2 regions of the Priestia sp. D3YE.R1 genome follow, and region 2 is predicted to be linked to the other one. Evidence: predicted binding sites of a transcription regulator. Region 2 holds the regulator's gene; the other holds the start of a gene.
The links. The regulator NrdR, encoded in region 2, represses ribonucleotide reductase genes. The targets are predictions, from matches to a motif close to AACACNATATATNGTGTT.
Positions count from the first base shown of each region.

Region 1: ACOZIR_RS02140 (vitamin B12-dependent ribonucleotide reductase) is a predicted target of NrdR. The motif match lies at 8,112-8,129, and genes of this name have one in related genera.

Region 1 covers NZ_JBLTHW010000001.1:402,895-418,021, forward strand. Annotated here, with positions in the region: gene ACOZIR_RS02105 (YqhG family protein) at 1-353, opposite strand, end outside; gene ACOZIR_RS02110 (DEAD/DEAH box helicase) at 340-2,013, opposite strand; glycine riboswitch at 2,194-2,286, shown strand; gene gcvT (glycine cleavage system aminomethyltransferase GcvT) at 2,499-3,599, shown strand; gene gcvPA (aminomethyl-transferring glycine dehydrogenase subunit GcvPA) at 3,620-4,966, shown strand; gene gcvPB (aminomethyl-transferring glycine dehydrogenase subunit GcvPB) at 4,959-6,437, shown strand; gene ACOZIR_RS02130 (rhodanese-like domain-containing protein) at 6,482-6,865, opposite strand; gene ACOZIR_RS02135 (lipoate--protein ligase family protein) at 7,096-7,929, shown strand; gene ACOZIR_RS02140 (vitamin B12-dependent ribonucleotide reductase) at 8,241-10,799, shown strand; gene mntR (transcriptional regulator MntR) at 11,084-11,515, shown strand; gene ACOZIR_RS02150 (patatin-like phospholipase family protein) at 11,617-12,498, shown strand; gene ACOZIR_RS02155 (SA1362 family protein) at 12,529-12,927, opposite strand; gene ACOZIR_RS02160 (DUF1385 domain-containing protein) at 12,976-13,932, opposite strand; gene ACOZIR_RS02165 (YqhR family membrane protein) at 14,241-14,777, shown strand; gene aroQ (type II 3-dehydroquinate dehydratase) at 14,899-15,127, shown strand, end outside.
Region 2 covers NZ_JBLTHW010000001.1:137,914-153,040, reverse strand. Annotated here, with positions in the region: gene thrS (threonine--tRNA ligase) at 1-1,129, opposite strand, end outside; T-box leader at 1,173-1,421, opposite strand; gene ytxC (sporulation protein YtxC) at 1,482-2,342, opposite strand; gene dnaI (primosomal protein DnaI) at 2,439-3,371, opposite strand; gene ACOZIR_RS00765 (replication initiation and membrane attachment family protein) at 3,403-4,818, opposite strand; gene nrdR (transcriptional regulator NrdR) at 4,891-5,352, opposite strand; gene ACOZIR_RS00755 (hypothetical protein) at 5,596-5,982, opposite strand; gene speD (adenosylmethionine decarboxylase) at 6,076-6,456, opposite strand; gene ACOZIR_RS00745 (glyceraldehyde-3-phosphate dehydrogenase) at 6,881-7,912, opposite strand; gene coaE (dephospho-CoA kinase) at 8,187-8,783, opposite strand; gene ytaF (sporulation membrane protein YtaF) at 8,807-9,436, opposite strand; gene mutM (DNA-formamidopyrimidine glycosylase) at 9,497-10,330, opposite strand; gene polA (DNA polymerase I) at 10,352-12,979, opposite strand; gene pnpS (two-component system histidine kinase PnpS) at 13,308-15,080, opposite strand; gene ACOZIR_RS00715 (response regulator transcription factor) at 15,073-15,127, opposite strand, start outside.

The DNA of each region.
Region 1 (15,127 bases), 260 kb from region 2:
AAAGGCTGATTTGTTGGCTGAGCTGATGCAACTTGTTCATACAGATGAATAAATCCGCCTAGCTTTTGAGTAGAAGCGAAAATTTGATGCAGCCTAGGTGAACCAAAATGAATTCGTTCTCCTTGAACAGAATCATCTTCAAACGCTGGGTCTGTAATGAAAGTGAGTGAAGCAGGATTTGCTTCTCCGCCTGTCTTTTCAACATAATGCCAATAAAATGGACGATTCATCAACTCTTTGTCAAGTTCGATCGTTAATTGAACCGTTAGATAAGATGGTGTTTCTGTGACAATAGAACAATTATTAGCTAGAAAGTAACGCTTTAAAAATTGATGAATATCAGTTTGCTGCATGCTGATCCTCCTCGCTGTCTTCGTATTGAATAATAGACGTCAAGTTCTCCATTTTGATTTTTATTTCTCCTTCACTCCGTGAATGAAATAAAATATCTTGAATATGCTCTTCGATATTTTTTAAATCAAGCTTTGTTAAAATATCATCTAACTCTCCAACAACTCGTTCAAACAGGTTTATTTTTTCGTATAACAATTTTAAAATATGTTCTTCGACCGTATGTTGAATGGCTAAATTGTAAATGTGAACATCATGTTTTTGACCTAAACGATGGACCCTTCCAATTCGCTGTTCTAGACGCATTGGATTCCACGGCAGATCATAGTTAATAATATGATGACAAAACTGAAGGTTGATTCCTTCGCCGCCCGCTTCAGTGGCAATAAATACTTGCGCGTGGCTTTCAAAAAGCTGCTTCATCCAGTCTTTTTTACCTCGCTTAAATCCTCCTCTAAACGGTACAGAGGTAATTCCATGCTGTTTTAAATACCACTGTAAATACAGTTGAGTTGCTCTGTACTCAGTGAAAATAATGACTTTGTCATCAATTTTTTGAACGAGCTCCAGAACTTTTTCTGCTTTTGCATTTTGCGGTACTTGCTGAAGTAGTTCCATTAACGGCGTAATCATATGTTCCGTTAATGCGCTGTTTTGATCTTCCTGACGTTCCAGCATGTTTTTTAATGTCATATACACCGCTTCACGGCTGCTGCAGGCCTCTCGCTGCAGGGTTAAAATTGAAAAAGCGCTTGAAGGGTGCAGTCCGTTTCCTTTAAAAGACGTAATCGCATCGTATAGCTCGCGTTCTTTTGGCGAAAATTCAACAGGAATGGTTTGCACAATTCGCTTCGTCCATTCGATACCCGTATCGTGGCGGCGATTTCGAATCATAACTTTGTTAACAAGCTCTTTTAAGTGCTCATCGTTTTGCAAAGAGCGTTTTTTAGCAGAAAATAATTCTTCAAAATAGTCTTTATTGCCGAGATGGCCAGGCTTTAAAAGAGAGACTAAGTTAAAAATTTCTTCAATTCGATTTTGAATCGGTGTTGCGGTTAGCAACAGACAAAATTTCTTTTTCAGACTTTGAACAAATTCATAGTTTTTTGTTTTGTTGTTTTTAAGTTTATGAGCTTCATCAATGATGATGAGGTCGTAGTCTTGTTCTAGCACAATTTCTCGATGAGGAGAACGTTTTGCAGTATCAATTGAAGACACAACGATGTCACACTGATCCCACACATATGATTTTCTTTGAGGGACTGCAGGAATATAAAATTTTTGATTCAATTCCATAGCCCACTGTGAAACAAGCGAAGCTGGAACTAAAATGAGAACTTTTTTAACAAGTCCGCGAATCATATATTCCTTCAAAATTAACCCTGCTTCAATCGTTTTCCCCAGTCCTACTTCATCTGCTAAAATGGCTTTCCCATTCATTGTTTCCACTACTTGTTTGGCTACTTCGAGCTGATGAGGAAGCGGCGTTAAATCGGCTAGATGCTTTGGGCTTTGTAGTCCTTCAAATTCTGAGATAAGCGTTTGGTCTTCTATTTCATAGGCAAGTTTATACAAATCCCATGCAGACCAAGGACCGTCTTGCTCCAATTTAGTTGAGAAGGCCGCTTCCCATGTTTCATCGATGTTTAATTTCACTTTCATGATAAAAATGCTCCTTTGTAAAAAATTTTTATTGAACAAATGATAAGAATCAGGTAGGATAAAAATATATTTAGAAAATTTGAAAAAGAAAATAGATTAGCACTTTACAAATGATTGTGTGAATAAAGATAGATACATCTTTCAGTAGTATGCCCAACTTTACCAACTTTATAGAAGCGAATGATGACACGGGGAGAGACTACTTGAATGTAGCGCCGAAGGAGCAAGCAATAAAATTGTGAATCTCTCAGGCAAAAAGACTCTTGTTTGACGCAGCTCTGGAGAGTGTCTATGCGTTTATAGACCACCCACGAGGCAAACCTATTCGTTTATAGGTAAACTTTCAGGTGAAAAGGACAGAGACTTCCTACTAAATACAGTAGGGGGTTTTCTGTCCTTTTTTGTTTGGATACATAGTGATCCCCACACTCTTTGAAAACTCCCCGTTATGAAAAGTTTCACGTGAAAAAGAGGAGGACATAAATATGACAACAGAATTACACAAAACGCCGCTTTATGATACCTATCAGAAATATGGTGCCAAAACAATTGATTTTGGAGGATGGGCTCTTCCCGTTCAATTTTCTTCTATTAAAGAAGAGCATGAAGCTGTACGTACAAAGGCAGGCCTTTTTGATGTCTCTCATATGGGAGAAATTCTTGTAACAGGAGCTGATAGCTTAGCTTTTCTTCAGCACACGATGACAAATGACGTTTCTACCCTCGTAGATGGAAAAGCGCAGTATACGGCTATGTGTTATGAAGACGGAGGCACGGTAGATGATTTGCTGATTTATAAAAAAGCAGATCAAGAGTATTTGCTAGTCGTAAACGCTGCTAATATTCAAAAAGACTATGAGTGGCTGGTGTCTCACAAACAAGGAGATGTAACGCTCGTTAATCAATCTGATGAAACTGCGCAGCTAGCTTTACAAGGTCCCGTAGCAGAAAAAGTTTTACAAACGTTAACGAACGAAAATTTATCTTTATTAAAGCCGTTTACATTTGCTGATGATGTAGAAGTAGCGAATGTAAAAGCTCTCGTTTCACGTACTGGGTATACGGGGGAAGATGGCTTTGAAATTTATTGTTCTTCAGCTGACGCCTCTCACTTGTGGAAGGCTATTTTAGAAGCTGGCAGTGATGAAGGTGTGTTGCCTTGCGGATTAGGCGCTCGCGATACGCTTCGTTTTGAAGCTACTTTGGCTTTATATGGCCAAGAGCTTTCAAAAGATATTACGCCCATTGAAGCTCGAATTGGATTTGCAGTAAAAACGAACAAAGACAGCTTTATTGGAAAAGAAGTGTTAAAAGAACAGCGTGAAAGCGGGGCACCTCGTAAGCTGGTAGGAATAGAAATGATTGATAAAGGTATACCAAGACACGGTTACGAAGTATTTGCAGATGAAGAACAAATTGGATTTGTGACAACAGGTACACAGTCACCGACATTAAAGAAAAACATCGGTCTAGCACTATTGTCAGCAGAGTATACAGAGCTTGGTCAAGAAGTGGAAGTGCAGGTTCGAAAAAAACGCTTAAAAGCAAAAGTGGTTTCAACACCTTTTTATAAACGTTCAAAGTAAGCTTTGGGGAGGAATTTAACATGTTACATCGCTATTTACCAATGACAGAACAAGATCAGCAGCAAATGTTAGCAGCAATTGGTGTTTCATCTGTTGATGATTTATTTTCAGATATTCCGCAGCGCGTTCGTTTTCAAGGAGAATACAATATTAAAAAAGCGGCTTCAGAGCCTCAGCTGTTAAAAGAATTAAATAGTATGGCTGCTAAAAATGTTCATTTAAAAGACTATGCTTCTTTTTTAGGAGCAGGAGTTTACGATCATTACATGCCGGTTATTGTTGATCATGTTATTTCTCGTTCAGAATTTTATACGGCTTATACTCCGTATCAACCAGAAATCTCTCAAGGAGAACTTCAGGCCATCTTTGAATTTCAAACAATGATTTGTGAGTTAACGGGGATGGACGTGGCTAATTCTTCTATGTATGACGGAGGAACTGCTTTAGCAGAAGCCGCTATGCTCAGTGCGGGTCAAACAAAAAAGAAAAAAGTACTTGTCTCTGCGGCTGTTCACCCTGAGTCAAAAGATGTTTTAAAAACGTATGCGAAGGGTCAATACATTGAAGTGGTAGAAATCCCTGCAGCAGACGGAGTAACAGATATGATTGCATTAGAAAAAGAGATGGGGAGTGACGTGGCAGCTGTTATTGTCCAATACCCAAATTTCTACGGACAAATCGAGCCGTTAAAAGAAATTGAAGAAATTACTCATCAAGAAAAATGCATGTTTGTCGTTTCAAGCAATCCTTTATCATTAGGTTTACTTACGCCTCCTGGAGAATTCGGAGCGGACATCGTCATTGGAGATGCACAGCCATTTGGTATTCCAAGTCAATTTGGAGGCCCGCACTGCGGATACTTTGCAACTACGTCTAAGCTTATGCGGAAAATTCCAGGGCGATTAGTAGGGCAAACGGTGGATGAAAACGGTAAGCGAGGGTTTGTATTAACGCTTCAAGCGCGTGAACAGCATATACGCCGCGATAAAGCAACGTCTAACATTTGTTCAAATCAAGCGTTAAATGCTTTAGCAGCATCGGTTGCCATGACAGCTTTAGGCAAGCAAGGTGTAAAAGAAATGGCGCTGCAAAACTTATCAAAAGCGCATTATGCATATGAAGCGTTAAAGGCAAAAGGAGTAAATGTAGCATTTGAAGGAGCGTTTTTTAACGAACTAGTCGTGAAGCTTCCTGTTTCGGTAGCAGAAGCAAACAATCATTTATTAGCATCAAAAATAATTGGCGGTTATGATCTTAGCCGTGATAACCAATCGCTTGAAAATCACATGCTGCTTGCTTTTACAGAGCTCCGTACAAAAGAGGAAATTGACCAACTTGTAAATGAATTGGGGGATCTTCATGCTTAATCAAAATCAATCACTTATTTTTGAAAGCAGTAAAGAAGGGCGAATCGGCTATTCATTGCCGGAGTTAGATGTGCCGCAAGTAAATGCTGAAGAACTGCTTGGAAAAGCGTATGTGCGTACCGAAGCTCCTGAGCTTCCTGAAGTATCAGAACTTGATATTATGCGTCACTACACCGCGCTTTCAAAACGAAATCACGGAGTGGACTCAGGGTTTTATCCGCTTGGTTCATGTACGATGAAATATAATCCAAAAGTGAATGAACAAGCAGCACGCATTGCTGGATTTGCGCATATTCATCCGCTTCAAGATGAGCAAACGGTTCAAGGTGCTCTCGAACTTTTATATGATTTACAAGAGCATTTAACAGAAATTACGGGAATGGATGAAGTAACACTTCAGCCAGCAGCAGGTGCTCACGGCGAGTGGACCGGGCTTATGATGATTCGTGCCTATCACGAAGCAAATGGTGAGACGCAGCGAACAAAAGTCATTGTTCCAGACTCAGCTCATGGAACGAACCCGGCTTCGGCAACAGTTGCGGGATTTGAAACGGTAACGGTAAAATCAAACGAACATGGTTTAGTGGACTTAGAGGATTTACGCCGCGTAGTGGGAGAAGATACAGCCGCTTTAATGTTAACAAACCCAAATACGCTAGGGTTATTTGAAGAAGATATTTTAGAAATGGCTGAAATTGTTCACGCAGCAGGTGGGAAACTTTATTATGATGGTGCAAATTTAAACGCAGTATTAAGTAAAGCTCGCCCTGGAGATATGGGGTTTGACGTTGTGCATTTAAACCTTCATAAAACGTTTACAGGTCCTCATGGAGGAGGCGGTCCTGGTTCTGGTCCGGTAGGGGTAAAAGCAGATTTAATTCCGTATCTGCCTAAACCAGTGCTTGTGAAAACAGAACAAGGCTACCACTTCGACTATAACCGTCCTCAGTCAATTGGACGCGTAAAGCCGTTTTACGGCAACTTCGGTATCAACGTTCGCGCTTATACGTATATTCGTTCAATGGGTCCAGACGGCTTAAAAGCCGTAACGGAAAATGCTGTGTTAAATGCCAACTATATGATGCGTCGTTTAGCAGAGCACTATGAGCTGCCGTTTGACCGTCACTGTAAGCACGAATTTGTTTTATCAGGAAAACGTCAGAAAAAGCTTGGCGTGCGCACATTGGATATTGCGAAACGACTGCTTGATTTTGGCTATCATCCGCCGACTATCTACTTCCCGCTTATTGTAGAAGAGTGCATGATGATCGAACCAACGGAAACGGAGTCGAAAGAAACGCTGGATGCGTTTATCGATGCGATGATTCAAATTGCAAAAGAAGCAGAACAGACGCCTGAACTTGTACAGGAAGCTCCGCATACAACGGTTGTGAAGCGCCTTGACGAAACGCTGGCAGCGAGAAAACCAGTTCTTCGCTATCAGAAAGAACAGGCTGTTCAAAACGTCTAACAAAAAACCTCGCTCAAAGGCGAGGTTTTTCTATATACATATCATTATTTTTTCTTTTTCACTTTACCGTTCCACATTTTGAAGCCGCCTTTTAAATCATAGATTTCTTTAACACCGTGGCGACGAAGCATTTGTGCTGCGCGTCCTGTGCGCATTCCGCTTTGACAATAGATGTAGACAGGCTGATCTGGACGAAATTCTTTAATGCGCATACGGAACTGTGAAAGAGGAATATTTCGTGCGCCTAAAATATGTCCGTTTTCGAATTCATTCGGTTCACGAATATCAACTAGCTGTGCCTTGCGGTAGCCGCTGCGGAATTCTTCTTCAGTTAACGTTTTCATAATGCGACGTTGGACAAAGAACATAACGACAGAGTATATGATGATTATTCCAAGTAAAATGAGTACTGCTGTAATTGGTGACATGCTGATTCTTCCTTTCTTCGACAAAATCCATACTCTTATTATATAAGTGAATGAAATTAGAAGTAAAGCGATTTTGCCTTGAATCTAGCGGATTTCTTCCCGAAAATGAAAAAACTACCACATTTGAATTCACAGTTTTATGTTGCTCTTTGCTTTTCCTTAGCCCAATCTTTTGGTAGACTAAAAAACGGATTTATTTTTTATATTACATATAGCTGAGGATGAGGTAGATGAAAGCAAAGTGGAGATTTATTGATTCCAACAACCGTTCGCCTTATTACAATATGGCGTTAGATGAAGCGTTATTAGAATGGCATAGTAAAGGAGAAATTCCACCTACGATTCGTTTTTACGGATGGAACCCTCCAACGCTGTCGATCGGTTATTTTCAAAAAGCTGAAAAAGAAATTAACTTTGATAAAGTAAAAGAATTAGGACTAGGCTTTGTGAGACGTCCAACGGGCGGCAGAGGCGTGCTTCATGATGAAGAGCTTACTTACAGCGTAATTGTATCTGAAGAGTATCCTAACATGCCTAAGACAGTTACAGAGGCATATCGCGTCATCTCGGAAGGTTTACTGGAAGGATTTCGTTCGTTAGGGCTCGAGGCTTATTTTGCTATTCCTCGTTCAGAAGAAGAAAAAAATAGCTTAAAAAACCCTCGTTCATCCGTGTGTTTTGATGCTCCTTCTTGGTATGAACTAGTTGTAGAGGGCCGCAAAATTGCTGGAAGTGCCCAAACTAGACAAAAAGGAGTTATTCTACAGCACGGCTCTATTCTGTTAGAGATTGATGAAGATAAATTATTCAGCGTGTTTAATTATCCAAATGATCGCGTGAAGGAAAGAATGCAGCGCGCATTTCGTTCTAAAGCGGTAGCCATCAATGCAATTGCGGGCCGCAAAATCCCTATTGAAGAAGCGAAAGAAGCGTTTTACAAAGGATTTGCTTTGGCTCTTGATATTGATTTAGAACCGTATACGCTGTCTGAAGAAGAGGAAGCATATGTAGAAGAACTAGCGCGAACAAAGTACGGATCGGATGAATGGAACTTTAAGCGCTAAACGGATGCCCATGGGAAATAGATAAAAGTGCAACTTCTATAAGTTGCACTTTTTATTGGAATTTTTAGAAATAATGCTTGGCTAATAGAATACATGGGGAAGAAAAGTCAAACACTTTTTTTGCGAAAAAAAAAATATTTCACTTGACACCTTTCTATATGTAGATGTTTGGTCGAGTGTCAAATACTATATATTGAATTCGTCCAAGCCGTGTGGTAAGTTATTGATAGTTGATTGAAAAACTCTTTTTCCTTTAAAAGGAAAAAGAGTTAATAAATTTATAGATGTTCGATAAGTAAGGAGTTGTGAGAATGACTGTTTTGTTAAATCAAAAAGTGAATATGAATGTTGAAAAGCTCAATTCAGATATTGAACGCTTTCCGCAAGTACATCCGATTACACCGGATATGAAGTTGACTCATAAAGGTGTTTCAAGATTGGTAATGTTAGACCGCTATGCGTTTAAAGATACGGAAAAATTAACGTTATCAGAAGGAGATTTTGTTGTTCTAACTGTAAAGGAAGATCCAAAATTTCCAGCACGAGGACTTGGCTATGTGGAAAGCATTAATTTTGAGCAAAAGGCCGCTGTTGTCAAGGTAGAAGATGAGTTTAGAGGTGCTTTATCGCCTGAAGAAGCAGAAAACGGGTTAATTACTCGTTCGCTAGATGTCATTGAAAAGCCTCTAGAAGTCTTCTACGAGCAAATTGCAAAACGTAATGCAACAGGATTAGCTTCTGTGGAAAAAACAGAAGAAAAGCGCAAAGAGTGGTTTGAAAAGTTCTATCAAGAGCTTGTTCAGCTAAACTTTGTACCAGCTGGCCGCGTTCTTTACGGTGCAGGTGCTGACACAGACGTAACGTACTTCAACTGTTACGTAATGCCTTATGTAAAAGATTCACGTGAAGGTATTTCAGAACACCGCAAACAAGTAATGGAAATCATGAGCCGTGGAGGCGGTGTTGGAACGAATGGTTCAACTCTTCGCCCGCGCAACACGCTCGCTCGCGGTGTAAACGGCAAATCATCTGGTTCGGTTTCATGGTTAGATGATATTGCTAAACTGACGCATCTTGTTGAGCAAGGTGGGTCGCGCAGGGGAGCTCAAATGATCATGCTTGCCGACTGGCATCCTGACATTGTAGAGTTTATTATTTCTAAAATGCAAAACCCTCGCATTTTACGTTTCTTAATTGAAAACACAAATGACGAAATGATTAAAAAGCACGCGCAAGATAAATTGAAGTTCACGCCGCTAACAGAGTCTGAAGAAGCGATGTACCAAGGAATCATTAACTATAAACAAATTCCTGGTCTTGGTGGGTTCAGTGAAAAAATCATTAAAGATGCAGAAGAAAAGCTGCAAACAGGCGGAACGTACAGCGTTCATAACTCAGAGTTTTTAACAGGAGCAAACATTTCTGTATGCTTAACAAAAGATTTCATGGATGCTGTTGAAAACGACGGAGAATACGAACTTCGCTTCCCAGACGTAGAAAGCTATTCAAAAGAAGAAATGGCTAATTACAATGAAAACTGGCACGAAGTAGGCGATGTGCGCGAATGGGCAAAACAAGGAAACAAAGTTCGTACGTACCGTACTATCCGTGCAAAAGAGCTATGGAACTTAATTAATATTTGTGCAACGTACTCAGCTGAACCAGGCATTTTCTTCTTCGACAATGCCAATGACATGACAAATGCTCAAGCATATGGTCAGCACGTTGTTGCAACAAATCCATGTGGTGAACAACCACTTGCACCATTCTCCGTCTGCAACTTAGCTGCTGTTAACTTAGCGCAAATGGCAGATAAAGAAATGAAAACAGTTAACTTTGAAAAGCTACGTCAAACAGTTGAAACTGGCGTTAGAATGCAAGATAACGTTATTGATGCAACTCCTTATTTCTTAGAAGAAAACCAAAAGCAAGCGCTTGGCGAACGCCGCGTTGGTCTTGGTGTAATGGGTCTTCACGATCTTCTTATTTATTGTGAAACAGAGTACGGCTCTGACAAAGGCAATGAGTTAGTAGATAAAGTGTTTGAAACAATTGCAACAACGGCTTACCGCGCGTCTGTAGAGCTTGGAAAAGAAAAAGGAAGCTTCCCGTTCTTAGTGGGCGAAACAGATGCTGAAACGGCTTCTTTACGTGAAGCATTCACAAATACAGGCTTCATGAAAAAAATGCCTGAAGATATTCGTGAAAACATTAAAGAGCACGGTATTCGAAACTCTCATCTACTAACAGTAGCGCCAACAGGCAGTACTGGAACAATGGTTGGAGTATCAACGGGTCTTGAACCTTATTTCTCATTCTCATACTTCCGAAGCGGCCGTTTAGGTAAGTTTATTGAAGTAAAAGCTGATATCGTTCAAGAGTATTTAGATCAGCATCCAGAAGCAGATCCAAACAATCTCCCTGAATGGTTCATTTCAGCTATGGAACTTGCACCACAAGCTCACGCGGACGTGCAATGTGTGATTCAGCGCTGGATTGACAGCTCAATTAGTAAAACAGTAAACGCTCCTCGCGGTTACACGGTAGAGCAAGTTCAAAAAGTGTACGAACGTCTGTATAAAGGCGGAGCAAAAGGCGGTACGGTGTACGTAGACGGAAGCCGTGATGCACAAGTCTTAACGCTAAAAGCAGAAGAAAATACATTTGATGAAGAAATTGAAGCGCCAAAAGAAGAAACGAAACCGCACGTGGTGTTAGTTGATACAATTAACGAAATTCGTTCAACTGATGTGACAATTGGTTCTGAAGTAGGCAATACTTGTCCGGTTTGCCGTCAAGGAACGGTAGAAGAAATGGGCGGATGCAACACATGTACAAACTGTGGTGCACAGCTGAAATGCGGCCTTTAATTTTGAACATGATTGACTAGTAAAAGCTGACTCAAACGAGTCAGCTTTTATTATGTATAAAAATGGGGCATAAATAAGAAGCGGGATCGAACGGTTCTTGTATTTGAATAAGCATTGTAGTATGATTTTAATTGAATGTCTTTTATCCAGTTTTATCTTATGACATCGCTTTATTTACACGTTTTTTTCACATAGATTATCAAACATGAACACGATATCACTATAAGAAACAGACATTTATGACTTATTATTAGCAATACATAATATTAATTGGGGGAGATTTCATGCCTACACCGAGTATGGAAGATTATATTGAACAAATATATATGCTAATTGAAGATAAAGGATACGCTCGAGTGTCTGATATTGCTGATGCATTGGCGGTTCACCCCTCATCTGTAACGAAGATGGTTCAAAAACTAGACAAAGATGAGTACTTAATTTATGAAAAATATCGAGGCCTTGTTTTAACAGCTAAGGGACAGAAGATTGGAAAACGTCTTGTTTATCGCCACGAGCTTTTAGAGCAGCTATTGCGAATTATTGGCGTGGATGAGAAAAATATTTATGATGACGTAGAAGGAATTGAACATCATTTAAGCTGGAATTCCATTGATCGAATTGGAGATTTGGTTCAATACTTTGAAGAAAATCATAACCGTATTCAAGATCTTCGCAATGTACAAAAACGAAATGAAGAAGAGCAGAAATTATAAGAGAAAAGCAGCGGCCAATAGCGTCACTGCTTTTTTCTTTTTATCATAACTTGTTGCTGAGTCGACTACAAATGTAGAGTGGGTAGTTTGGAGGAGAGGCTGTGTACGTCGACGGAGTGTTTTCAGGTGGCGGTATTAAAGGGCTTGCACTGATTGGCGCGTTACAAGCTCTAGAGGAAAAAGGCTTGATCTTTCGGCGGTTAGCCGGAACGAGTGCGGGTTCCATTATTTGTGCATTTGTAGCAGCCGGTTATACAAGTGAAGAAATTGTTGAAATGATGAATGAAATTGAGTTATCTTCTTTTTTAGATCAAAGAATGTCTTTTTTACCATCAAGCTTGACAAAGTGGCTGTTTTTATATTGGAAAATGGGATTATATAAAGGAGAAAGGCTTGAAAAGTGGATTGCTGAGAAACTGCGGAGCAGAGGAATTCGTACATTTGCTGATTTGCCTGATCAGTCGCTGCGTATTATTGCTTCAGATTTGACCAACAGTACGATGCTTGTTCTTCCAGATGATTTGCCTAAATATCAAATCGACCCGAATCGCTTTTCTGTAGCAAGAGCCGTTCGAATGAGCTGCAGCATTCCATATTTTTTTGAGCCGGTTAAATTAAAATCTACTCCAAGCAGTTTAATAGTCGACGGGGGCGTGTTAAGCAACTTTCCAATTTTTCTCTTTGATGATGATAAAAGTCTTAAGAAACGACCGGTAATTGGTGTGAAGCTGAGCCCGAAGGACGAAGAGAGAGAACGGAATAAAATTAAAAATGCCGTTGGTTTATTCAGTGCGCTTTTTGAGACGATGAAAGATGCGCACGATGCAAGACATATTTCAAAACGTCACGAAAAAAATATTATCTTTTTACCTGTTAATCAAGTTTTTGCGACAGAATTTACTCTCACAGAAGAACGGAAAGAAGAGCTGATTGCGTTTGGCAAAAAGCGTACAAGGGCATTTTTGAAAAAATGGTGCTATTAAAAAAACAAGGAGGCTCTTCTCCTTGTTTTTTTAAAAGAATGCTCTATTTTTCTTTTTTCCTTTTGTACCTTCGATGACGGTCAAGTGTGAGTTGTTTTTCTTTTTCTTTAGCGGTTTCGTTGATTTGGATACCGGGCGCTTATTTGAGCTTCGGTACGTATGCATATCAACTTTGTTGCTTCCTCGCTCTTTTTCTTTTTGACGCAGTTTCGATTGCTTTACTGCGCGCACATAGCCTCTATCTTGACCTTTTGTCTGAGAAGGGCGGAGAATAAACCGATAAACTAAGTAAAACAAAATGATAAACAGAAAAATATAACCTGCTTGACGTAATAAAACAGCTGGATCTGTAATCAACGTAAATGCAAAGCCAATGACTCCTAACCCGATTAGACCATATACAAGTGGTTTCACGAATGGACGTCTCATTTTGTTCACCTCCTAAAATAGTAAAAAAAGAAAGCAAAACGGTGTGGATTAGACAACTTGTTCGTCAGTGGTAGAAGAAAGTTCATTTTCAACGCGTAAAAGTTCTTTAAATGAAGCAATCGCAACTTCAACTTGATCATCTTTTGGTTCTTTGGTTGTTAAAAGCTGAAGCCATAAACCGGGATAACCTAAAAAGCGAAGAAGAGGGACATGACGAACTTTATTGGTTAACTGTAACACTTCAAATGATAAACCAAGGACAACTGGAATTAATGCAAGGCGATCCACAATTCGTAACCAAAGAGGATCCGTTGGAACGAGTAGGTAGACAAACATTCCTACAACTACGGTAAAGAGGATAAAGCTACTTCCGCAGCGATAATGAAGTCGAGATTGTACTTGAACGGCTTCTACCGTAAGTTCAGCATTGTTTTCATATGCATTAATGACCTTGTGTTCTGCTCCATGATATTGAAACACCCGTTTAATAAGTGGCGTTTGTGAAATCACATAAATATAGCCAAGGAGCAATAATAGTTTAAATACTCCTTCAATAAAAACTTGAGCTACACTTGAAGTGAAAACAGGACGTGTCAATTGTGCTAAAAACACAGGAATCAATGTAAATAGTACTTTCCCGAAAAGAAAGGATATTACACCAATAGTTGCAACGCCAAATATTAAAGATAGTTTTGATTCTTTTTTCTCTTTTTGTTGTTCTGCTGCTACTTGAGCATCATCTTCTGGATTCACGTCATAGCGTTCAGAGGAAAAGTTCAAGTGCTGCGTACCGTTTGCACTAGCTTCAACAATAGCTGCAATTCCTCTTAAAAAAGGAATTTTTTTTAAAGCAGTGAGTACGGAATTTGATTTTCTTTTTGAATGAAAATAATCAATAGATTGATCTTTGCGGCGAATAGCCGTTACCATCATACGTTTGCCACCGAACATGACACCTTCTATAACGGCTTGACCACCATACGCAGGTTTTTGTAATTTAGACATTTCAGGCACCAACCTAACTTAACTAGACTTCTTAGTATTTTATATTCTACAGCAAAATCAAATAAACCTCTAGGCGGATGCATGTTATCTAGTTTAGCCAATATTTTTCATCTCCACACCCTCGTTATGAATTTTTTTCCTTTCATTTATAAAATTTGTTTATAAAACTCTGTGCGAAGTAGTTTTAAAATATCTCTTCGATATCAGGCTCCCTTCTTGCGTATAGGAAGAGTAATAAACGTAAAAACTTAGAAATGAGTCGGTAGGAAATGAGAAAAAAGTTCATACTACATCAAGAGGTGATTAATATGTCAGAACCTAAAGAACAGCATGAAAAAAAACAGGATAACCACCCTACGCATAAACAGGAAATGTCTTTTTTATTTAAAGCTATCTTTATTTCCTTTTTTGGAGGGGTTTTCTGGAGCTTTATTGGCTATTTAAATTATCTGTTTAGCTTTAGCATTATCAATCCAAATATGCTTTTAGATCCATGGGCATTAGGTGATTGGAAGGATAAAGGAATAGGTGTTATCGTCAGTATTTTTCTTATAGGGGTATTATCTATTGTTGTCGGGTTGTTATACTACGTCCTATTAAAGAAGTTTAAAACAATTTGGATAGGTTTTGCCTACGGCTTATTATGGTGGGGAATTGTATTCGTTGTTTTGAACCCGCTCTTTCCCAACTTAAAAACAATTGGAGAGCTTCCAGCTAACACGATTATTTCATCCCTCTGTATTTATATTTTATATGGTGTATTCATTGGATATTCCATTTCTTTTGAAGCGGCAGAGCTTCAAACAAAAGATGAGTCTACAGATTTTCAAACGGCGAATAAGTAGTGTGAATGTTCCAACGTATGCTAATATATTCTGTATAATGATTTAAAAAGAAAAATAAAGTGCAAATTCACATAAGTGAGCTGCATAAAGGGTTCGTAGTAGGGGAGAGTGTTGAAGTAAGATGAATAAGATTTTAGTAATAAACGGTCCTAATTTAAATCGTTTAGGCGTACGCGAACCAGCGGTATATGGGACAGATAATCTTCAAAATCTTGAAGAGAGGCTTCAGCGAGCAGGCAGAGACCACGGAGTAGAAGTTGAGTGCGTACAGTCTAACCATGAAGGTGTAATTATCGACTGGATTCACGAAGCGGATGAGAAGTTTGATGGTATTATGATCAATCCTGGGG
Region 2 (15,127 bases):
AGCGGTGCATCGTTCCAAGTTCAGCAATACGGATTGGAAGCTCACGATAGCTGTGAATACCTTGTTTGTAAACCATCATGTGATGAGGACAGTTCATTGGACGAAGAACCAGGTCTTCGTTATCCATTTCCATTGCAGGGAACATGTCATCTTGGTAGTGCTCCCAGTGACCAGACGTTTTGTAAAGTTCTACACTTCCAAGCACTGGCGTGTAAACGTGCTGATAACCAAGGCTTACTTCTTTATCTACGATATAACGCTCGATAATACGGCGAATCGTTGCACCTTTTGGAAGCCATAAAGGCAGACCTTGTCCTACTTTTTGAGAATTTGTAAATAAGTTTAACTCTTTGCCAAGTTTACGGTGGTCACGCTCTTTTGCTTCTTCAAGAAGACGAAGATGCTCGTCTAAATCTGCTTTTGTAAAAAATGCTGTACCGTAAATACGCTGCAGCATTTGATTGTCGCTGTCTCCGCGCCAATAAGCACCTGCTACGCTTAATAGTTTAAATTCTTTAATTTTGCCTGTTGACGGCACGTGCACGCCTCGGCAAAGATCAAAGAATTCGCCTTGTTGGTAAATCGTAACCGTTTCACCTGCTGGAATCGCATCAATCAATTCAAGTTTTAGTTCATCGCCAACTTCTTTAAAAAGTTGAATGGCTTCTTCACGAGAAACTTCTTTTCGTTCAATTTCAATATTTGCATTAACGATTTTTTTCATTTCTTTTTCAATTTTACCTAAATCTTCAGGAGTAATTGATTCTTCCATATCGATGTCATAGTAAAAACCATTTTCGATAACCGGTCCTACACCTAGCTGTACTTTTGTATCTTTGTATAAACGTTTGATTGCTTGAGCCATTAAATGCGCTGTACTATGACGCATAATTTCAAGCGCTTCAGGAGCATCTTGTGTAATGATTTCAAGACTGCCATCTTGTTCGATTGGCGTACGCAAATCCAGCAGCTCGCCGTTTACTTTACCTGCCAACGCTTTTTTCTTTAATCCCGGGCTAATAGAAGCCGCAATATCTTCTGTTGATGATCCTTTTGGATACTCTTTAACAGCTCCATCAGGAAATGTCATTTTGATTACTTCTGACACAACTTTCCACTCCTTTAACATAACTAATAAACTTTTTGTAAAAACAAAAAACTCGTCCCTTATAAAAAGGGACGAGTTGTGTATACACGCGGTACCACCCTTGTTTCCTCTTCGTATCTTGGATAACCCAAAGAACCCGAAGCGGCTCGAGGTTTTATAACGGAAATTCCGTCAGTAATTACTAGAGACGCTGCTCGTTTACTACTGAAGTTTAGAGGTGGTAAGAATATATTCCGTGTTAGGAGATTTTCAGCCTGGATCTCCCTCTCTATAAACCGTAAATATACACTCATGTCCTCATCATAACTTGTGACATATAGCTGTTTTTCAATATGCATTTATTATATTCATTTTCAAAATAGAAATCAACCTTTCACGTTATATTTTGCTTTTGATCAAACGGAAATTCATTTTTATCGTATAACATAACTTTTTCTTGAAAAATATTTTGAATGGTATAAACAAAATCATGATCATGCTGGTCGCTATACAGATGAATAGCAGCTGGAGATAAACTCAGCAAAGGCGCGATAATAGTTGAGTCTATGTATACTGATTCTTGTTCAGATAGAAAGGCCTCTGCTAGGGCTGTACATTCACGTTCCGGAACATATCTACTGCTTTGGTCGTACAATACAAACTTGTTTTTATTCAAGTGCATTACATACACATCGCCTGTAGATGACTGTCTTTCATTAGCTGCTTGACGCAGCTGATGAATAAGAATTTGATAGTCTTGTTCAAGCTTATATTCATCAATCGCCAGCTCAGCATAATAGCGCAGCCGCTCTTGATATTCTTTTAAACGGAATTGGAGAAAAGACTCAAAAGTGAATGTTACATTATGAATGAAGAAGTCTTGAAGAGCCTGGCGGATAAGTAATTCTCTTGGAAGAGAAAATGTTTTTTGCGGAATTTCGCCTCTCTCTCCTTCCATAATCCCCCCCATAATTTGAAGCAGCAAATCTTGCTCTTCCTCTTCTGAATAGAAAAATTGTTCTTTTAATATGTTTACCATCATCTTTTTCTCTTTCTTTTTTAAAATTACGTGCGTTAATACCGGTATCACCATGTCTTGTAAAATGGCCTCTCTATTGTATGTCTCATCAATGACTAAAAGCTGATTATTCACCAGCTTCAAGCACTGTGAACCATATGATAAAGCGCTTCGCTTCGCGCATAAAGACTCATATACAATGACTGCGTCTTCTACATATTTAAAGAATATTTTCATTCCTCATAGCCCCCCTTTGGACACGCTTTATTAATGTATATGGGGCAACATGCAAAAAAATGAGCAAGTCGTTACAAGAAATGTAAAACGACCTGCTCATCTATCTCTTCTATTATCTCCAGTTATTTCAACAGGAGTGGCTAGAGACTTAATTCGCTCCATGACACGAGCGGCTTTGAGTTCTTCCTTCTCGCCTCTTTGGGTATATGTCAAATGATGTTCAAGCTCTTTAAAATTTAAATTCGAGCTGAAAAATGTCGGCAAATTTTCAAGCATGCGGAATTGTAAAATGGTTCCGAGCACATCGTCTCGCATCCAGCTCGTTACGGATTCAGCTCCGAGATCATCAAGCATAAGAACCGGTACTTTTTTAACATACTCTATTTTCTCATTAAAGCTTTGATCTTGAAATGAACCTTTTAACTCACGCAAAAACTCTGGGACGTATAAAATTGTGGACTTCACTTTCTTTTCAGCTAACGAATTAGCAATCGCTCCAAGGATAAAAGTTTTACCAACCCCGAACTCTCCGTACAAGTATAGTGCCTTCATCTTTTTGCCTGGCTCATATTCACTAACAAACTCTTCTGCTAAAGTAACAGCTTCAAATCGTTCACGTTCAAGTGTAATCTTAGACATCGTTGCTTGCAAAATTTCTTTGGGAATGTACATACATTGAATAAGAGATTCTTGTTCTTTTCGCTCATCTTCTTGGACTTTTCTAGGGCAGCGTTCATACTGCACATCAATATTACGGCCTTTTACAACCAGCTGAGGGTGATATCCCTTCACCATATTGACACAGCTTTGCAGAGAAGGACATTTATCGCAGCATTTGCTTTGGTCGATAAATTCATGCATCTTCATCAAGCCCCGGTCAACCATTTGCTCATCTAACTCATAGCGATGCTCTTGGATGAATGCTCTCACATCTTGGTTTGACATAATATTCTTTTTTAATGCTTCTAATCGCGCTTTAAAATCTTTTTTATTAATCAACTGATTTAATGAGTCGTTAATAGGTTTCATTATTTCACCCCACTTCTATCATAACAATTTTTTATTCTTTATGCTTTGGGTCAAGCTTTTTTAACTTTTCTTCTAGTTTACGTTTTCGTTCTTCAAACTCTGCATCATATGCTGGCTCTGCTTTTTTCTCTACCTGCTCTTTATTTTTTAACCAGTTTGGCACCATTTCTTCACGCACAATTTTTCGTCCGGCCGTTTTTTTATTTTGCTTGGCTTCCGTCCAGTTTTGATATTCTTTCTGTTCATTTTTAGCTAAATTCATCGCTTCTTGAACAGTTTGTACCTTTTTCCGCGCCCAGTGTCCAGCGATTTTCTCTACATAGCTCTTAGATAGTTTCATATCGGATCTTAGCATAACATAGTAAATCAGAACATTTACTACCCCTGGTGAAAGCTTTTGATTAAACATCACTTCTTCAATCATTTGCAAATCTGCTTTTGATGGCTCTGCTCCCCCTGAAAACTCGATCAATAGCTGTCGAGGAGAGGTGACTTCAAGCTGTTGAATGAGCTGCTCTTCTTTTGTCTGAGGCTGCTTTTCCTGCATGGTACGAAGCATAGGAGGCTGAATTTGTTCGCTTAGATTTGGAAGTGCTTCTCCATTTTCAAATTGGTAAAAGGACTGTGCTGCTTTTCTAAGCAATTCAATATCAACTTGATCATTCTCATTTAGCGAATCGAGCACTACATTTTTCATTTGAAGAGGATCGATGCCGTATAAAAAAGCTAACTTTTCAATCGCTTGTTTTACTTTAGATGTAATGGACCTTTTCGAAATCATTGAATCTGTTAGGCCTGCTAAAAATAAATCAAAATCAAAGGAATCCGGGCTCATCTCAATAGAAGCACGGTTTGAAGAATCTATAAAGTCCGTTTGAGCATCAGGAGAAAATACATCCTTGCTTTCAGACTGAAAACTTGGAGCCAGCTCCGTTGCTTTAACTGATTTAAATACATCGTTAAATGAATGCGTCACATCTTTGAACGATTGATCATCCACGAGTGAATCCGAAAAATAATTTTTTACTTTTTGAAAGATGGATTTTCCTAGTCGGTTATATAAATATACATTTAACACGCCATCGTTAAAGAACTGATGGGGCGTAAGAGGAGGAATGAGCTCATAAATGAACACACGAACATCATCTTCTTCCTTAATATATGTTTTTAACAAACCGATGCCTTCTAATTTTAACCGTTCATGGTAAATAGCTTTCAAATTAATTTGCATCATTGACATTAGGTGATGATGCGTAGACTCTTTTCCCCATAAACGATCTTGTTCCAGCTCGCTCCATAGCGTCATATACAAACCAAAACACGTCGTACCCACCAACGGCTGATAGAGCATTGTTAAAATCTTTCGGTCGTATTCCTGCAGTATGCCGCTCGAACGAACAACATAACGATCGACCGGTATCATTTCTTTCCAATGTTGTTCTTTCATGTCGTTCCCTACCTACTTTTAAAGTAATAGAAATGACAAAAAAAGAGCCTAAAGAATACTTCAATAGCTCTTTTACAGTCGTTCCTTCTTAATTAAATCTTTTAATTCATCAATAAATACATTGATGTCTTTAAATTGTCGGTATACCGAAGCAAATCGAACATAAGAGACTTCATCGATAGCAGCTAATCGCTCCATCACCATTTCTCCTACCACATCTGACTGCACCTCTGATGTACCCTGACTGCGCAGCTCTGTTTCAATATCGTGTACGGTATCTTCCAGTTGCTTTAAGCTTACTTGGCGTTTTTCACACGCCTTAATTAACCCTCGAAGGATTTTGTCTTTGCTGAACTCTTCTCTCGCTCCATCTTTTTTTACAACAATTAACGGAAGTTCTTCTACTTTCTCAAAAGTTGTAAAACGATAGTGACACTCTTCGCATTCACGTCTTCTACGAATAGAGCGGCCTTCTTCTACAGGGCGCGAGTCCAGCACTCTCGTTCCATTGTAATGACAGGATGGGCACTTCATATTCTCAGCTCCAATAATAAACCTTGTTTTTCTTTTTATTTTCTCTCATATAAGTTAATTTCCATCTATGTTAGCCGGCTATTCGCCATTTATTATGATTGTCATCATCATTTCCTTTATCAAACACGATGCTATATTAAAGGATTTGCTTTATTCCATCTTATAGAAAACAAGGCTTGAATACAAGTAAAGGAAAAGGAATTTCCCCATTTTATTCCCTGAAATTCAAAAATAATAAGGAACTTACGAAGAAAGAGGAATAAGTTTTTGATCAAAGCTCTTATAAAGCGTACGTACAAGTTCTTTACTAAAACCAAAATCAACTGGCACCACTTTTGACTCTGTTGTAGCAGAAAAATCGATAGCGGTTTCAAGAGGACGTACGCTAATAATGGTAATCACAACAAAAGCTTTTCTTCCTTTTACAACGTTTAAGCTAATTTCTCCTCGCTCTTCATATGCAGCAATTATCTCTATCCCTTGCATGTGCTTCAACATTTCATGAACTTGCTTAAATGCATTCCCAGCCGTTGTTTTGTAATAGTGCGTTTTTAGAGTCGGATCTGAATGGCGATCGCTTGTTTCTACATGATTAGAAAATAAAGATTTAACTGCTTGTACTACCCCCATGTTGTTATCCCCTTTGTTTTTGCGTATTAAAAATTTATATACTAAAAAGAGGTGTGTAATACACCTCTTAACTTACGTAATCAATCGACACTATTAAAGTGCATTCGCTTTAGTTTGTTTTACCTGAACAGGACCCATTCCACGTGGTAATTCAATTGTTTCACGTGTCTGTGCACTTAGAGCATCTGCAATATAATCTGCTGCGATTGTAGGATCTAAATGACCACAAGTATAAACATCGATACTTGCATAACCATGCTCTGGGAAGCTGTGAATCGTTAAATGTGATTCTGAAATAATAACAACGCCACTTACACCTTGAGGTGCAAATTTATGGAACGCTACTTCGCGAACTTCCGCACCAGATTTTAAAGCTGCATCAACAAACGTTTTTTCAATATAATCAATATCATTTAACTTATCGAAATCGCATCCCCATAATTCTGAGATGACATGACGACCCATTGTTTCCATAATGATATTTCCCCCTTTAACAATTTTTAATCGTTAAACATGAAGTTCTTTCGCCATATAGCATGTTAACTACCACGGGGGAAAGTTAGTCCAAAGAGGTCCTAACCCTTTAAGTAGCCACATCACCGAAAGGTACACAAGAAGTTCACGAAACATAGTATACTTTGTTTACATTTATTTTGCAATACGTGTTTTGATTTTATTAAAGATTGTTCCCGCAGATAGACCTATACAAATTACCCCTGTATTCTCGTGAGACAGTGTGTAAAAGCTGCTAAACGACTATTAATTTTTTATTAAAATTGAGAAAAAGAAACACCCCTTTGCATGCTTATCTTATTGCTTTTCCCTATTCTTTTGAATAAAAACAAAAAAAAACAGGGCGATAGCTCCCTGTTTTTTTAAAAAGCAATCTATAGCTTTCTTAGCTTACTCTTATTTTTGATCCATTACGCATTTCTGCAGCAATATATCTTACCAAATCGACTACGCGCTGAGAGTAGCCCCACTCGTTATCGTACCAAGCTAACACTTTAATTTTATGATCCTCCATTACGATCGTGGATAGTCCATCTACAATAGCTGAATGAGGATTTGTATTAAAGTCAATTGATACGAGTGGTTCCATTGTTAAATTTAAAATATTCTTTAATGGTCCTTCAGCAGCTTTAATAAACGCTAAATTAACATCTTCCATCGTCACAGGTTTCCTTACATCCACAACTAAATCGACAAGCGATACGTTCGGCGTAGGAACGCGCAGCGCCATTCCATGAAGCTTTCCTTTTAAGTGAGGAAGAACTAATGAAAGCGCCTTGGCTGCTCCAGTTGTTGTAGGAATAATTGATTGAGCACACGCACGGGCTCTTCGCAAATCTTTATGCGGGTTATCAATATTCTTTTGATCATTTGTATATGCGTGAACGGTCGTCATTAAACCGTTTTCAATTGTGAACGCTTCGTCTAACACCTTGACAACTGGAGCTAGACAATTTGTCGTACAAGAAGCATTAGAGATAATGTTATGCTGATTCACATCAAACTCTCGTTCGTTTACGCCCATCACAATGGTAATATCTTCTTGTTTACCCGGTGCCGTTAAGACAACTTTTTTCGCACCTGCTTCAATATGTAACTGCGCTTTTTCTCTTGAATTAAATTTCCCCGTTGCTTCAACAACTAGATCAATCCCAAGCTCTTTCCAAGGCAAATTCAGCGGATCACGTGAATTTAATAGCTGGATTCTTTTACCGTTAACAATTAGCGCATCATCATCACATTTAACATCTCCATTAAATGGTCCGTGTATAGAGTCATACTTGATTAAATGTGCTAATGTTTCGGCTGGATAAGATGCATTTATTGCAATAATATCTAAATTCTCCTCTATAATCGCTGTGCGAAACACCATTCTTCCTATTCTCCCAAAACCATTAATGGCAATACGTGCTTTCATGGCTATACCCCTCTCTATATGTGTTATACTATTTAACTTTTTATATTGAATAGTATAACATAAATATTTAAAAAGTGAATAATATTAATTTTTTTTAATAAATTATTTTAATTAAGTTTTACTATATGTATATAGCGAGAACAGATATTTAACACATTCTTTTTTAGCAGCCCTTAAATATTCGCAATAAAAAATCCGAACGAGCTTGATTCTCCCTCAAGAATCAAGCTCGTTCAGATTTTCCTTCAGCTAACATACTTTTGTCCCAGCCTCTTTAATCTAGCCACAGGGCTAATATACTTAAAAGCTGTTGTTTTGTTTCCTCTACAGGTCCGTTGTTATTGATCACCGCATCGGCTAAGGCTACTTTTTGAATTAAAGGCAGCTGTGCGTGGATACGTGCATAGGCATCCTCCGTCGAAAGATCATTACGAGACTTTAACCTTTCTAGCTGCACAGGCTCATCGACATATACAACCACTACTTTATCAACTAAGTGTGTTAAATCACTTTCAAACAGCAGCGGAATATCTAATACCACAGCATCGTATCCTTCCTCGATATACCTTTCCTTTTGAGAAAGCATTTCTTTTCTTACCGCAGGATGTACAATTGCATTCAACTTTTTACGTTCTTCCTCTTGATAAAACACAATTTCCCCTAAAGCCGCTCGATTGATCTCCGCATTTTCGTGAAGAATGGCACGGCCGAACGTCTCTACAATTTGGTTGTATGCTTCTTTTCCTGGTTCGACGACTTCTTTTGCAATGTGGTCAGCATCGATTACCGGAATATTAATATCTCTCAGCATTCCAGTTACCGTGCTTTTTCCACTAGCAATTCCGCCCGTTAATCCAATTACAATTGACATTGGCCTCTCCTTTATCGCTTTATTTAAAATCTAAAAATACCTAAAATAATAAGCAGAACTCCCGGTAAAAAGGAAAACATTTTCATCCATGATAAACGTGAAAAAACTTTGCCAAACTGTATGCCAGCACTTAAAAAAAGTGAACTCATAAGAGCTACAGCAATTGCTAAAGCATACGGCGAATAACCTAATAAAGCTGCTCCAAATCCTGCTCCAAATGCATCAAGAGATAATGCAATTCCAAGTATAAATGCTTCAATCCCAGTGATGGAACCTGAATTATCTAAATCTGCTGCCGTCGGTTTTTTCAATACGTTAATGACTAAGCCAATCGACTTAATTTCAATCTTCACTAATGTTTTTTCTTCTTTCACCCGCGATGAATCTGCCGGACAAAAAAACTGGTATAAAATCCACATTCCAAGTAGAACAAGAATACCTCCGCCTACTTTATTTAGTACATCCACTGAAAATAGATGCGTAAGTACCTTTCCTAAAAACATAGAAAACATTAAAGAAAATGCTGAGCAACATGAAATAATAAAAATGGATTTCAGCGGGATTTTCACCTTTCGAAGTCCGTATGTCAGGCCAACGCTAAAGCTGTCAAGACTTACGGCAAAAGCAAGAATAAGTAAAGAAAATGTTATCATGATGAGAGGACTCCTTTCCTTTCTGTCTATACGTAGTATATGAAAGGAGCCCATCCATTGTTATTTTTTAGCCGGCTGACAATTTGGGCAGATGTGTGTTCCTCTGCCGCCTACAACAAATTTTTCAATTGGGGTACCGCACATTTTACAGGATTCGCCTTTTCTTCCGTACACGTACAGCTGCTGCTGAAACATGCCTATTTGCCCCTGTGTGTTTACATACGTGCGAATTGTGCTGCCCCCTTGTTTCACCGCTTCTTGAAGAGTCGCTACAATTTCTTCGTACAATTTTTCATACTCTTCGTCTGTTAATTGGCTGGCTACTCGTTCAGGGTGAATCCCTGCGCGAAATAGTGCTTCATCTACATAAATATTCCCGAGCCCAACCACAACATTTTGATCGAGTAAAACCGGCTTGATTTTTCGAGAGGTTTTGCCGATTCGCATTTTTAATTGACTTGGATTAAATGTTTCGTCAAACGGTTCAGGTCCAAGGCCAATAAGAGGAGGAAACAGGTCTTCCTCTCCCTTTTTAAATAAGTGCATGGTACCAAACTTCCTTACATCCCGGTATCGCAATTCTGTTCCATCGGTGAAGTGAAAAAAGACGTGTACATGCTTATCTGGTTCTTCTGCATTTTCATGGAGAGCATATTTTCCTTCCATACGCAGATGAGAAACCATCGTATAATCATCGAGTACAATTTTCAAAAACTTACCTCTGCGTTCAACATCTTGAATGGTTTGCCCAACAAGCGCGTCACAAAACTGCTCAACTTGCTCAGGACGTTTGATAATATTAGGCCATTTAACGGTTACACGCTCAATGGTCTTACCACTGGCTAATTCAATCAACGTACGTCTGACGGTTTCAACTTCTGGTAATTCTGGCACGTTTGTCACATCCTTTTTCCACTACTTTGCTTCGTACCAAGTCTTTCCGTAAGAATAATCTACTTTCAACGGAACTTCTAGCTCTAAAGCATGCTCCATTACTTCTGGTACGATTTTCTCTAAAATTTTAATTTCTTCTTCTGGAGCTTCAAAAATCAGCTCATCGTGTACTTGAAGCAGTAGCTTAGCCTGAAGATTTTCATCTTTTAAGCGCTTAGCCATTTCAATCATTGCTTTTTTAATAATATCAGCTGCTGTCCCTTGAATAGGCGTATTCATAGCTGTACGCTCAGCGAAGCTGCGGAGATTAAAGTTTCGGCTCGTGATTTCAGGCAAGTAACGTCGGCGGTGCAAGAGCGTTGTTACATATCCCTTTTCTTTTGCATCGCGCACAATCGTATCCATATACTCCTGTACACCCGGGAAGCTTTTTAAATAGCGTTCAATAAAAGTAGCCGCTGCTTTTCTTGTAATTCCTAAACTTTGCGATAAACCGTAATCACTGATGCCGTAGACGATTCCAAAATTAACTGCTTTAGCCTGACGGCGCATATTGGACGTTACTTCTTCTCTTTCGACATGGAACACATCCATCGCTGTTTTAGTATGAATATCTAAGTCATGCTTAAACGCATCAATTAGCTTTTCATCATCTGCAATATGAGCCAGTACGCGCAGCTCAATTTGTGAATAATCTGCCGCAAATATTAACCAATCAGGCTGTGAAGGCACGAATGCACCTCTTATTTTTTTACCTTCTTCAAGACGAATCGGGATGTTTTGCAAGTTAGGATCTACTGAGCTTAATCTTCCCGTTTGAGTTAACGTTTGATTAAAGCGGGTATGAACTTTCCCATCGCTTTCATGAATAACCTTTTTTAATCCTTCAATATACGTAGACTGTAATTTTCCTAGCTGACGGTATTGTAAAATCTCTGGGATAATATCATGGGCGCTAGCTAATTGCTCTAATACATCAGCTGATGTGGAATAGCCTGTTTTTGTTTTCTTTATGACTGGAAGCTGCATTTTTTCAAAAAGAACAACTCCTAGCTGCTTTGGTGAATTAATATTGAATTCTTGCCCCGCGTATTCGTAGATTTTCGCTTCAATTTTTTCAAGCTGTTCTCGAAGATCTTCGCCCATTTCATCCAAACGCGCCCGGTCAATTTTCACCCCTTGATATTCCATATCAGCAAGGACAATGGCAAGAGGCATTTCAAGCTTTTCAAACAGCTCAAACTGTTCATTCTCAACCAATTCTTTTTCTAACACTTCTTTTAAATACGCTACGGCGGCTGCTTTTCTTATAACATGCTCAGCTAGCTGATCGTCTTCTGCAATGCTTCGCTTAGCTCCCTTTCCATACACAGCTTCATCTGATTGTACTTGATGATATCCTTTTAATTTTGCAATTGTCGCTAGATCATCATTTGCCTCAGCAGGATTCAAGATGTAAGAAGCAATCATGACATCATGTTCAATTCCTTTAATTTCATGCCCCGCCCATTTTAAGGATACAATTGTACGTTTTCCATTAAACACCGTCTTTTTTACACGTTCGTCTTCTAACCATGCTTTAAATTTAGGAGATGAAAGAGCTGTGTCTTTATCAATAAAATAGTGGCCATTTTTGTTGCTGATTCCAAAACCGAGCAGCTGATTGTGATGATAGTTTTCTTCATACCCTTCTACGATCAGAGCTGCTTCGCTTGTTAACATATCATCGTGAATTTCTTCCGCTATCTCAAACGTCAGTTCTTCAAAATCTGCTTCCTCTTCTGCTGTTTCACCGAATTTAGCAAGCAGAGAATTAAACCCAAGCTCTTTAAATAAAGAGATGACCTTTGAAGATTCAAACCCGTCATATTTTGCATCTTCTACAGATACTTTAAGAGGCGCTTCGCAATAAATAGTTGCAAGCTTTTTACTCATGATGGCTGATTCACGATTATCTTCTAGCTTTTCTTTTAATTTTTTACCGCTGACTTGATCGATAGATTGCAATACGTTTTCAACCGTTTCAAACTCTTTTAATAGCTTTAAGGCTGTTTTTTCCCCGACTCCGGGCACGCCTGGGATATTATCCGAGCTGTCTCCCATAAGGCCTTTCATATCAATGATTTGTGCAGCCGTAATACCATACTTTTCATCAATGGCTGCCGGCGTATATGAATCGACATCTGTGATCCCTTTTCTCGTAATATCTACGGTTACATGCTCTGACACAAGCTGAAGTAAATCTTTATCCCCAGAAATGACTTTTACGGCCATTCCTTTTTGTTCAGCTTGTTTTGAAAGTGTACCGATAATATCATCTGCTTCATAATCAGGCAGTTCATAGCGCTTAATCCCATATGCATCTAACAACTCACGAATAAAGGGAAACTGCTCTGAAAGTTCAGGAGGCGTCTTTTGTCTGCCACCTTTATATTCTGTAAATGTTTTGTGACGAAACGTTGTTTTCCCTGCATCAAAAGCCACGAGTAAATGCGTCGGCTTCTCTTCTTCTAAAATACGTGTCAGCATTGTAGTAAAGCCGTATATGGCATTTGTATGTATTCCTTTATCATTGTTTAAAAGCGGCAAAGCAAAAAATGCACGGTAGGCAATACTATTCCCGTCAATTAATACTAGTTTTTGTGTCATTCATGTTCCTCCATTTCGCTCTCTTCTTATCTTACCTTTATTTTAGCAAACAATAAGCTTTAAGGACAAAAAGTACTCTTGAATTCAACGTTTTATTTTCATGCGGCCATAAGATTTGTACATCATAAAATAAAAACACCGCCTAGTTATTTTAGGCGGTGTAGCATGTGAATGGATAGAAATTGTCAGAAAGAATCGGCGAAAATAGCACGGTTAAAGCTATTTTCGCCTTACATATTGGCTCCTTGGATGAAGGGGTTTCCATGAAAAATTGTATCAATTAATTATTAAGCTACATTAAATAAATTGTAAAAGGAACGTAAACATTTTACATCTGCGGCAAATACTTGTGCAGCTTCACCGAAAAAGTTGTCCCTTTATTGACTTCACTTTTCACTTCAATTTCCCCTTTATGAGCTTCAACAAGATGCTTAACAATTGCTAATCCAAGACCTGTTCCTCCGGAATTACGGCTTCTTGCTTTATCTACTCTGTAAAAACGCTCAAAAATACGTGAAATTTCATCAGAATCAATACCGATACCTGTATCTTGAACATGAACCGTAATCGTTTCTTCTTCCTCTTCAAGCGAAACGTGAACGGTTCCTCCAGACATTGTATACATGAGCGCATTGCCAATTAAGTTAACGAACACTTGCATAAGGCGCTGACTGTCACCATCAATCCACGCTTCTTCAGGAAGCGTATCTAACGTTAGCGTGATTTCTTTTTCATTCGCTCGGTTTGATAGCACTGTTATGACCTCATAGAGAAGGGTATTCAAATCTACCGAATGAATGCTTAGTTTAAAACCTTGCTGTTCAACTTTAGATAAATCCAAAAGATCTTGAATCAAGCTCTCCATGCGCTGACTTTCCGTTAAAATAATAGATAGAAACTGCTGTCGCAGCTGCGGATCTTCCATGGCACCGTCTAGTAATGTCTCACTAAATCCTTTTATAGACGTAATAGGAGTTTTTAGTTCATGAGACACATTCGCTACAAAGTCACGGCGAACTTGTTCTAGTTTTTTCAGCTCAGTAATATCATGGAAAACAAGCACAATTCCTTTCCATTCATCGTTTAAGCCAATAATCGGCGCTCCGTAAACATCAAAATATCTTCGTTCAATATTTAAAGGCAGAACCACTTGTTTTCGAACCTTTACTTCGGTCATAAATATTTTTTCCACAAGTTTAATGATTTCTTTGTGCTCAAATACCTCATAATACAAGTGATAAAGGAAGTCGTCTGGATGTATATGAAACTGCTCTTTATAAGCTCGATTCACTAAGTTTATATAGCCTCGACTATCGATAAGAAGCATGCCGCTTCCCATATTTTCAATTAGCGTGCGCAGCCTGTCCTGCTGCATTTCTTGATTAGTGATAGACTCTTGCAGATTACGAGCAAGTGCGTTAATAGACTGACTCAGCATCCCTGTTTCATCTACATAATCTTCATATGTACGAGCTTTATAATTCCCTTTTGCAAGTTCCATAGCCACCTTGGTTGCCGATTCAATAGGACGGGTATAGCGCCCCATAATCTTTACACCTAAGAGTAAAATCACAATCAAAGCTAGACCTAAGCTTCCAATAAGAAGGCCCCAGATTTGCTGATTTACTTGTTTTAATGAATCAAACGATGTACTCAGAACAACAAATCCCTCTTGCTTACCTTCTATAATAAGCGGGATACCATAGTAATATAAGTCGTAATCTTCTTTAATTTGATCAAAGCTTTTTTTGCTGTTTAACTGCTTTTTCAATACTTGTTGGATTACAATACTTTTTTCGATTCTTTGCTGCTTGCTACCTGGATTTGAGTCAACTAATATTTTTCCATCTTTTTGAACGACAGTCGTTCGTACACTTAGCGAATGACTGATTTGATCAACTTTAGATTTTAAAGCAGGACTTGTGATGCCTTCTTCGCTAATGTACATTTCCACAAGCTTTGCTTCTTTTTCCATTCGCTCTTGAAACGTCTGAAAATAAAAGTTTTTAAACAACTGCCCCAGCAGCAGGCCAAGACCTACTAATACAATAATGATAAGTACTAATAGAGCCAAAAGTAGCCTTGAACGAAATTTATTCATCTACCTTTGGTTCCTCCAGCTTATATCCTAATCCTCTAATCGTTTTT